Regions from separate parts of the Faecalimicrobium sp. JNUCC 81 genome, predicted to be linked through region 1. Evidence: riboswitches for the same ligand, from Rfam matches in the RefSeq annotation. Region 1 holds a riboswitch; each other region holds the start of a gene.
What was found. A riboswitch is a leader RNA that binds a small molecule or an ion and turns the genes downstream of it on or off. The one in region 1 is predicted to bind cyclic di-GMP.
Positions count from the first base shown of each region.

Region 2: linked by a shared signal. The riboswitch ahead of JNUCC81_RS02815 (LuxR C-terminal-related transcriptional regulator) and the one ahead of JNUCC81_RS07310 (putative mucin/carbohydrate-binding domain-containing protein) in region 1 are both predicted to bind cyclic di-GMP.
Region 3: linked by a shared signal. The riboswitch ahead of JNUCC81_RS19130 (hypothetical protein) and the one ahead of JNUCC81_RS07310 (putative mucin/carbohydrate-binding domain-containing protein) in region 1 are both predicted to bind cyclic di-GMP.
Region 4: linked by a shared signal. The riboswitch ahead of JNUCC81_RS05780 (SpaA isopeptide-forming pilin-related protein) and the one ahead of JNUCC81_RS07310 (putative mucin/carbohydrate-binding domain-containing protein) in region 1 are both predicted to bind cyclic di-GMP.

Region 1 is NZ_CM132203.1:1,475,866-1,478,074, forward strand. It holds gene JNUCC81_RS07300 (ABC transporter permease) at 1-373, shown strand, start outside; gene JNUCC81_RS07305 (VanZ family protein) at 399-917, shown strand; cyclic di-GMP riboswitch class I at 1,121-1,204, shown strand; gene JNUCC81_RS07310 (putative mucin/carbohydrate-binding domain-containing protein) at 1,314-2,209, shown strand, end outside.
Region 2 is NZ_CM132203.1:551,577-553,785, reverse strand. It holds gene srtB (class B sortase) at 1-339, shown strand, start outside; gene JNUCC81_RS02815 (LuxR C-terminal-related transcriptional regulator) at 370-990, opposite strand; cyclic di-GMP riboswitch class II at 1,007-1,085, opposite strand; gene JNUCC81_RS02810 (response regulator transcription factor) at 1,314-1,940, opposite strand; gene JNUCC81_RS02805 (class D sortase) at 2,023-2,209, opposite strand, start outside.
Region 3 is NZ_JBSJXY010000002.1:25,749-27,957, forward strand. It holds gene JNUCC81_RS19120 (AbrB/MazE/SpoVT family DNA-binding domain-containing protein) at 49-294, shown strand; gene JNUCC81_RS19125 (hypothetical protein) at 528-722, opposite strand; gene JNUCC81_RS19130 (hypothetical protein) at 770-1,273, opposite strand; cyclic di-GMP riboswitch class I at 1,286-1,376, opposite strand; gene JNUCC81_RS19135 (site-2 protease family protein) at 1,535-2,209, opposite strand, start outside.
Region 4 is NZ_CM132203.1:1,145,258-1,147,466, forward strand. It holds gene JNUCC81_RS05775 (VOC family protein) at 159-536, opposite strand; cyclic di-GMP riboswitch class II at 817-900, shown strand; cyclic di-GMP riboswitch class II at 917-1,000, shown strand; gene JNUCC81_RS05780 (SpaA isopeptide-forming pilin-related protein) at 1,054-2,209, shown strand, end outside.

The DNA of each region.
Region 1 (2,209 bases):
AACATTTATAGGTCTTTATATAGGAATAGTTTTCTTAATATCTAGTGCAGCTATCCTTGCGTTAAAGGAATTATCAGAAAGTGCGGATAACAAGGACAGGTATATGACTTTAAGAAGAATTGGCTTAGATGAAAAGATGATTAATAAATCTTTATTTATACAAATAGGAGTGTTCTTTGCTTTTCCATTAATACTTGCAGCTATTCACTCTATATTTGGAATACAAGTATGTAATATGATGTTAGAAACATTTGGTAAAGCAAAAATTCTTAAATCTATTATTATGACAGCTATATTTTTATTTGTAATATATGGTGGATACTTTATTATTACCTATCTATGTAGCAAAAATATAATCAAAGAACAACAATAGTTAGTTAATATAAGGACGTGATTTTATGGACAGAATATTAGGGTATTTTGTAATAGCTATAATTGGATTTTTAGGTGTATGTATTTTATATTCACCAGTATACTTTATTTTGAGAAAAAAGAAGATACCATTTATGAGACAGTTTAGTTGTTTATTGTTAGGTTTTAGTATTTTTATTATTTTAACAGTGACAATATTTTTAGGAGGAATAGATTTTAATCCACCATACCGATTTATAAATATTGTTCCATTTAAGTTTTTAATTGAAACCTATGATATGGGATATAAAGCAATGATGTCACAAGTAGTTGCTAATATTATAATGTTTATACCGATTGGGTTATTATTACCTATAGTATTAAAAAAATGTAGAGAGTTTAAGTATATATGCTTATACGCATTATTATTTACTTTTTTAATAGAATTTGTACAATATTTTATAGGCAGATCTTGCGATATTGACGATATTATTATGAATTTTATTGGTAGTGTATTAGGTTATGGTATCTATAAATTATTTGATAAAATAATTAAAAATAGTTAAGTTATTAAAAATAATATTTATTAGTTATGAAAAGATATTACCAAAATTATGGTGATATCTTTTTTTTACATAAAGTATAAATATCATAAAATTAAAATAGAAATATATTTATTATAATCTTGAATAAATTGATTTTTTAGTATATTCAGAAAAACATTATGAAAAAGATAGAATTAAAATAAAAAATATGTTAAAATAATTTTTAAATAAATAGGCAAAATTAGGGAAATCTAATGACGCAAAGCTATAGGGGCTAAGGTTTTATACTATGCCAGCCAGTTGCCAAAGAGTAAATATTCTTTGTATTTTAAGATATTGCGGACTGCTCTTTAGTGCAGTCTTTTTTGCTCTTAGGGTAAATTTTATTATAAAATTTATTTTAAAGGGAGATGAGCCATGAATAAAAAATTTATCATGACAGGATTATTAGTAACTATGTTAGCAACAAATGTTAATATCACAACAGTTTTTGCAAGTGATAGTAAAGTAAAAAAAGATAGTGTAGAAAATTTAAAGGTTTATAGAAAGACAAGTCTAAGTCCTAATCAGGACAACAAAAAATTCAATATACCTTTTCATGCCAGTGAACCACTAGGTATAGAAGTAATGGAAAAAACTGAAGTGGATATTTTCATCAAAGGTAAAGGTGTATCAGGTAGCGCAACATTATCTTTACATGATGTAAATAACTTAAGAGAATTAAAAACTATTAAAGTAGGAGAAAAAACTACTGTAGAAGTTCCTAGAAAAGGTCAATTATTTTTAGAAGTAGGAAATATTAAATATGATGGTAATGTAGATGATGATTTCTCTGTAGATGTAGTAATCACATTAGATGGTAGTGATTATAAAATTACACCTACTTATGATATGAGAAAAGAGAAATTATCTGATAAGGTCATTGTAGATGAGGATGAATTTGAAAACGCTATTTACTCTAATGAAAATAAAGAAGATGGAGCTTTATTTATAAGTGATAATGTAAGACTTTATGTTCCTAAATCAAAATACATACCAAAGAATATAGATGCTAGTGATACACTAGATACACATGAAAGAATTATATCAACATTTAATGAAACAGCAGGATTAAAAGAAGGTAACGATAAAGAAATAAATAGACCAAGAGAAAATTTTGTATTAGTTAGTGCAAGAAATGAACAAGTTGGATATATGTCTGCTGGAGGACAGATGTTAGATACTCTTCCTAAAAATATACATGAATATTTAAAAGACCCAAAAAAATCAGATACATGGGGAATGTATCATGAGTATGGACACATATATGAACA
Region 2 (2,209 bases), 920 kb from region 1:
AAAACTATGTTTAGTCAATTAGAAGATTTTAAAAATGAAAGCTTCTTTAATAAAAACAATAAAATAAGAGTAATAACTAATGATAAAGAATACGTATATGAAGTATTTTCTGCATACTATGTAGATCCTAGCTATAACTATATAATTCCTAGCTTTAATAATAATAAAGAATATGAAAAATATTTAAATCAAATTACTAATAAATCAATTAATAAATCAAATATAAGTGTAGGTGTAAAAGATAAAATAATTACATTATCTACTTGTAGCTATGAAACTAATAATACACGTACAGTAGTACATGGTAAACTTGTTGATGTAATTAATTTAAATAATTAAAAAATAGTACGCCTATATAGGTGTACTATTTTAAGATATAATTTCAAACTTATTTTCATTAACATATATTATAGCTTCTTGCCTGTTTTTTAAATTTAATTTACTTAGTATACTACTAACATGTTTTTTTACTGTATAATCGCTTATATATAATATCTTTGCAATTTCTTTATTATTATAACCTTTCGATATATTGTATAATACGTCTCTTTCTCTTGGTGTCAATACACTTAAATCATTTGATTTATCCCTCTGAACTACAGCTTGCAGTGCATCTGCTTCATATACTTTTTTTCCTTTAAAGACTCGACTCATCGTATATATAAATTCTTCTTTATCATCTATATCTACTATATATCCTTCAATCCCCATATCAACAACTCTTTTGAATATCTTAATATCCTTATTTAAATCTAAAGTGATAACTTTAATATTTCCATATTTTCCTTTTACAGTATTTAAAAACATAATCTTTTGCGGTAAATTTTCTTTCATGTCTAGAAATATAAAATTTATCTCCTCTAGATCTTCTTTTTTCATACTATACAAATCACTTATAATTCCTATACTTGTCACTTTCAAATTCTTTGTAAATAAAGCTCCTACTGCTTCTCTAACTATAAATGATTCTGATATTAGCAATATCCTCACATCACTTCCCCCTCTAGAAAAGCCGGTTGCGCTACTCGCTCCATATACCCCAAGCGCCCAAATACAGAATATACTTCTTAGCTGCTTAAATTTTCAACAACTATATTCTACAATATTTCTACTTTAATTATATAGTTTTTTAGATATCCATTTACGTACCTGACTTTATCTTTATAATATAAACCACCAAACTATAAAATATATTTATATTTTGATTATAGTAAAATATATTTTATTTTTCAATTAAAATTTTAATCAAAAATAATTTTAGAGTATATTATTTATATTACTTTATAATTTTTAAAAAAATAGAGAACTATATTTTAAATATAGTTCTCTATTTTTTTATTATTATTTTGCATATATAATATTATTTCTTGTCTATTCTTTAAACCTAGTTTTTGAAGTATGCTACTTATATGCTTTTTTACTGTATATTCTGTTATAGATAAAGTTTCTGATATTTTATAATTATTAAATCCTTTAGCAACTTCTTTTATTACTTCTTCTTCTCTATTAGTTAATAGACTATTAGATTTATTAAATTTATGTGTAAGTGCCTTATGCATAAGGTCGCCCTCATAAAACTTTTTACCAGCTATAATTTTTCTTACAATATAAATAAATTCTTCTTTATCTTCTATATTAGAAATATATCCGCCAATTCCTAATTTAACTGATTCTATAAACAAACTCTCTTTTTTATGAAAATCTATTGCTAGTATTCTTAATGATTCTTCCCTTTCTCTTAATAAATTAATTCTTTTTAAATCATTTATATTATTCTCATCTATATTTATAAAAATAAAATTATATTCACTTAACTCTGCATCAGAAATATTACTTAAATCTGATATTTGATCTACATATTTTGGGTTAAAATTTTCTATAAATAATTTTGATACAGAGTCTTTCACCATAAATGACTTTGATATTATTAATGTATTCATTTTTCCACCTTTCTAGCTATTAATAAACACTATACTTTTTTAAGAAATTAGACTATAGTGTATTATCCCTAATAGATATAATTTAAATTAATTTACCTTTTATCACTAATCTGTGGCTTCCTACAAACTTTGGAGTACATGTTATTAAGGTTATAGACTTTTCATCTAAATCAGATTTTAGTACTTCTACTTGATCAGGCTCTACTACTTCTGATGAAGTTACTTCGTATGTGTGTAGCCCATCATTATTTAATATTTCTATACTATCT
Region 3 (2,209 bases), on a different replicon from region 1:
GGCATTATATAAACATATAAAACAGTAAATAAAAAATAGGAGGTATTAATGAAAGATAAAGGTATTGAGCGTAAATTAGATAGATTAGGGCGAATAATAATTCCAAAAGAAATAAGAACTAAATTGAATTTTAAAGAAAATCAATCGTTAAATATAAGCGTAGTTGATAATGCTGTTATTATAACAAAAAGTAAAAAGAGATGTTTATTTTGTTATGAATCAAAAGAATTGAAAGAATATAATGATTTTCTTATTTGTAAAGAATGTATAGAAAATATAAGTGATATAAAATAAAAAATACAAGTAATACAAATAAAAGAAGAAAAAGGTTAATTGAAATAGGAGCTATAATTGATAGCATAGAAGTTAATTCTATTGATTTAGCTAATGAGGTTTAAAAATCATTTTATTAATGCTGAAAAATCAAAGCTATGGTTAGAATAAGATTAATGAAGAAAATAAGGCTTAAACTAAGCCTTATTTTCTTCATTAATCTTATTCTACGATGTTGATATCATAGTCTTTTCTTAATTATCATTAGATTTCTTATTTGAAACTATTAATATAAATGCTACTACTAGCATCACTGGAAATATTAATAATTCCATACTAAACGGTGGTTCATTTATTAGATATGTCAACCTATACTGTTGATACACATACATACTTATTATAGTAAATACGCTTATTAATATTGACTCTTCAATATAATTTTTTTTCATATTATTACCTCTAATGTAAATTTTATTCATGTTACTACCTTTGTAATTTATTTATAAACAACATCTAAATATGTATTATGGTAGATTTTATCTACTTCATATGTAGTTTTATATACAGACCCTCCTTGGTAATGAAGAACCTTATACTTTTTAAATGTTATATCTGCTTTACCTCTTAACCTACTATATTTTGATGAATTTGCTGGAATATTTGCTGAGATAGTTTTAGTAAATCCTACACTAGTGCTAACACCTGAATAAGTATATCCAGCTGATGTTGAATATGTGTTTCCAGCCACATAGCTACTTGCTTTAACCCATGTTGGAGTTGCATATCCTGTATATACTCCATTTTTTCTTTGTGTACTTTGTAATATTCTTTGTTTATAAAAACCTACAGCTCTATCTTCTTCACCTGTACTTTGTTCTATTGTTAGTTGTTCTGATACAGGAGTTTTTTCCATTGCATATGATTTTACACCTATAGAGCTTATTAATGTAGCTGTGACCATAGTTATTCCTAATATGCTTTTTATGTTTTTATGTTTCATAAAATATCCCCCTTTGGTAACTGGCTAGCCTAGATATTTATCCTTAGCCCCTTTATTTTTAGTTTTCCGTCCCTCAATTTCTCAAGGTTTGGCTTTTCATTTGATTAACTTAATTATATATGTAAACATTTTCCTAAAACAGTCTTTTATTGTCAGAATTTTTATGCTATTCTGTATATAAGCGAGTTTATATGAGATATTTCTCCTTATAAGATTAACTATGTGTTAAATTTAAGTTTAAAGTATAGATATGAATAAGACTTAATTAAAAGCCTTATTCACATCTATAAACTCAATTATTTTTTTATTTATTTTAGTTTCCATTTCATAAACGCCTTTACACCCAATAAATAAAGGATTCATATAATTATCACTTTCTAATTCTTTTTTTCTATTTTCAATTTTTAATATATGTTCTACTCTGAATAAATCTAATTTTTCACCAGGTAAGTTAAATTTTAAATCTTTTATTTGATTATACAAATTTAAAGATTCATCAATCTTTCCTAAATATATAACATTATGTATTATACAACTTGATATCAGTGACTTAAAATATGCTTGCTCTATTTTTTCTTTTAATATAATTTTTTTATATTCAATTACTTTATCTATTATTTCATTACTATTTCTAGGTAAGCTATTTATTTCACCTATAAAATAAACTTGATATAAAATACCTAAAATAGCCGAAATATTTATAATGTTTTCTTTATTTGGAGTGCATGTTTCTAAACTTTTAAATAATCTTGATACTAAGTATTTTCTAGTTTTATTTGATACTTCTGTATTTCCTATAATGCTATATGTATACATAACTAACTCACAAAATAAAATATCTTTTTTTAGTAACTTTACATGTTTTCCATCTCCCATTAGATAACTAGGTATACTAATAATAAACATTATTGATACTGTTGTGAAAAGAAAAATATA
Region 4 (2,209 bases), 330 kb from region 1:
AGTTATCAAAGGACCAGAAACAGATATAAAAAAATTTATTAAAGAACTTCTTATAGCAATACTTACATGTCTTTAGTATATATTACACCAAAACTACACTAAAAACCTAAAAAATACAATTAGAAAAGCTCTAATCATTTAATGATTAGAGCTTTTTATTATTTATCTTCTCTTAATAAGTACTCATTGTTATCTTGGTCTTTGAATGAGAACATTTTACCATAAGGCATAATCATAAGTTCTCCAACTTCAACTCCATTTTCTTTCATTTCATTGTATGATTTTTCTATATTAGTAGTACTTAGTAATATAGATGGATGATTAACATTTGCAGACGGGTTTTGAGTTAGCATCATTTTTTTATCATATAAAACAAATGTTGTAAATTCACTTTCACTTGGACCAACTTCTAACCAAGTCATGGGACCCATTGATTGTTCAAATTTTACTACAAAATTTAACTTTTCAGTCCAGAACTTTTTAGCATCATCTTGATTATCTACATATATTGTTATCTTGCCTATTTTATTGATCATGTTATCCTCCGAAGTTATGTATCGTTATTTAGTATTATTATTTACTTAAAATCATAATACTATAAATTAAATATTTAGTCAAACTTATGTTTGTAACTTAAAACAAACATAAGTGCTAGAAAAAGATATAATTGTTCCTAAATTATACATGATTAATTATATCTAAAATAAATATATAACTAGTTAAATAAAAAAATAAGAACTTACTATATCAATTAATATATATAAAATAGTATCAAAATCTTACTAATATAGAAATAAGCATAGACATGTGCTATTATTTATATAAAGGAACGAGGAAGTATATTCTGTATGTGGGCATCTGGAATATATGGAGTTAATGATGCAACCGACTTTAGACAATTAATGTCTAAAGTCTTTTTTTTTAAAGAAACGAGGAAGTATATTCTGTATGTGGGCATCTGGGATATATGGAGTTAGTGATGCAACCGGCTTTAAACAATTATTGTTTAAAGTCGGTTTTTTATTGCAAAAAATGAATAGAGGGAGTGTAAGTATGAAAAGTAATAAAAGGTATAGTTTTTTATTTACAACAATGTTAGTGGTAGTTAGTTTAATGATAAATCTTATGTCACCGGTCATAAATGTATTTGCCTTAGATACAAATAAAAATATTAGCCTATCAATAAGTAGCAATAAAAATCCTATAAAAGAAAATGATGAAGTTAAATTTACACTAAACTATAGTATAACGGGAGAATTAGGAAAATTAAAAGAAGGAGGAAATGTAATAACATTTAACCTCCCAGATGGATTTAGAGATATTAAACCATCTTATCCTAAAGATCATTTTGATAATGTCATAGTAGAAGGAACTAAAGTAGTAGCAACTTTAAGTGAAAAAGCACTTACTAATGGTATAGGGGGATATTTAAGTATTAGAGCTTTTGCACCTAAAGTTGATGAAGATAAAAAAGTTAGAGTTGAAGCTAGTTTAAATGGCGATACTACATATTTAGATGTTGATTTAGTAAATATAGATCCAGTGGTAACAGATGACCCAAAAGAAAAGCAAGAACATAATCTTGCAGTAGATAGATATTTAAATAAATATGCACAAAATGCAAGTCATTATGTTGATGGTATATTAACTGCAAATATACCTGCTCCTGCTGTTGGTAAAAGATGGGAGTTTATTGTTTCTATTAATGAGAAATACTCTAATTTAAATAACGTAGTCTTAAAAGATAAAATGCCTAATGGGTTAGAACTAGATATAAATAGTTTAAAAATAGAAGAAACACCATACATAGGAAATAAAAAAGACGTAACAAAAGAACTACTTTTAAAAACTGAGAAAACTAAAGATGGACTAGTAATAAACTTTGGAAATATAAACTCAAAATATGATATTTCATACTACGTTAATATAAATGAAGAGTTTCCAACTTATAAAAATACAGCAATATTAAATATAAACGGAAAGACTATTGAAAGTTCATCTATGCTAAAAACTAAAAAGGTAGAAGTACCTATGATTAAGAAATATGAAAATACGAAGTTTCATGATAAAAAAGGAAATAGTATAGTCACAGATATAGGTGATGAAATTGGATACACACTTGTTGTAAACCAAAATAAAGAGAATATTAAAGATGTAGTAATAAATGATACATTACCACAAGGTACAAAGTATAAAGAATCAAGTGCAT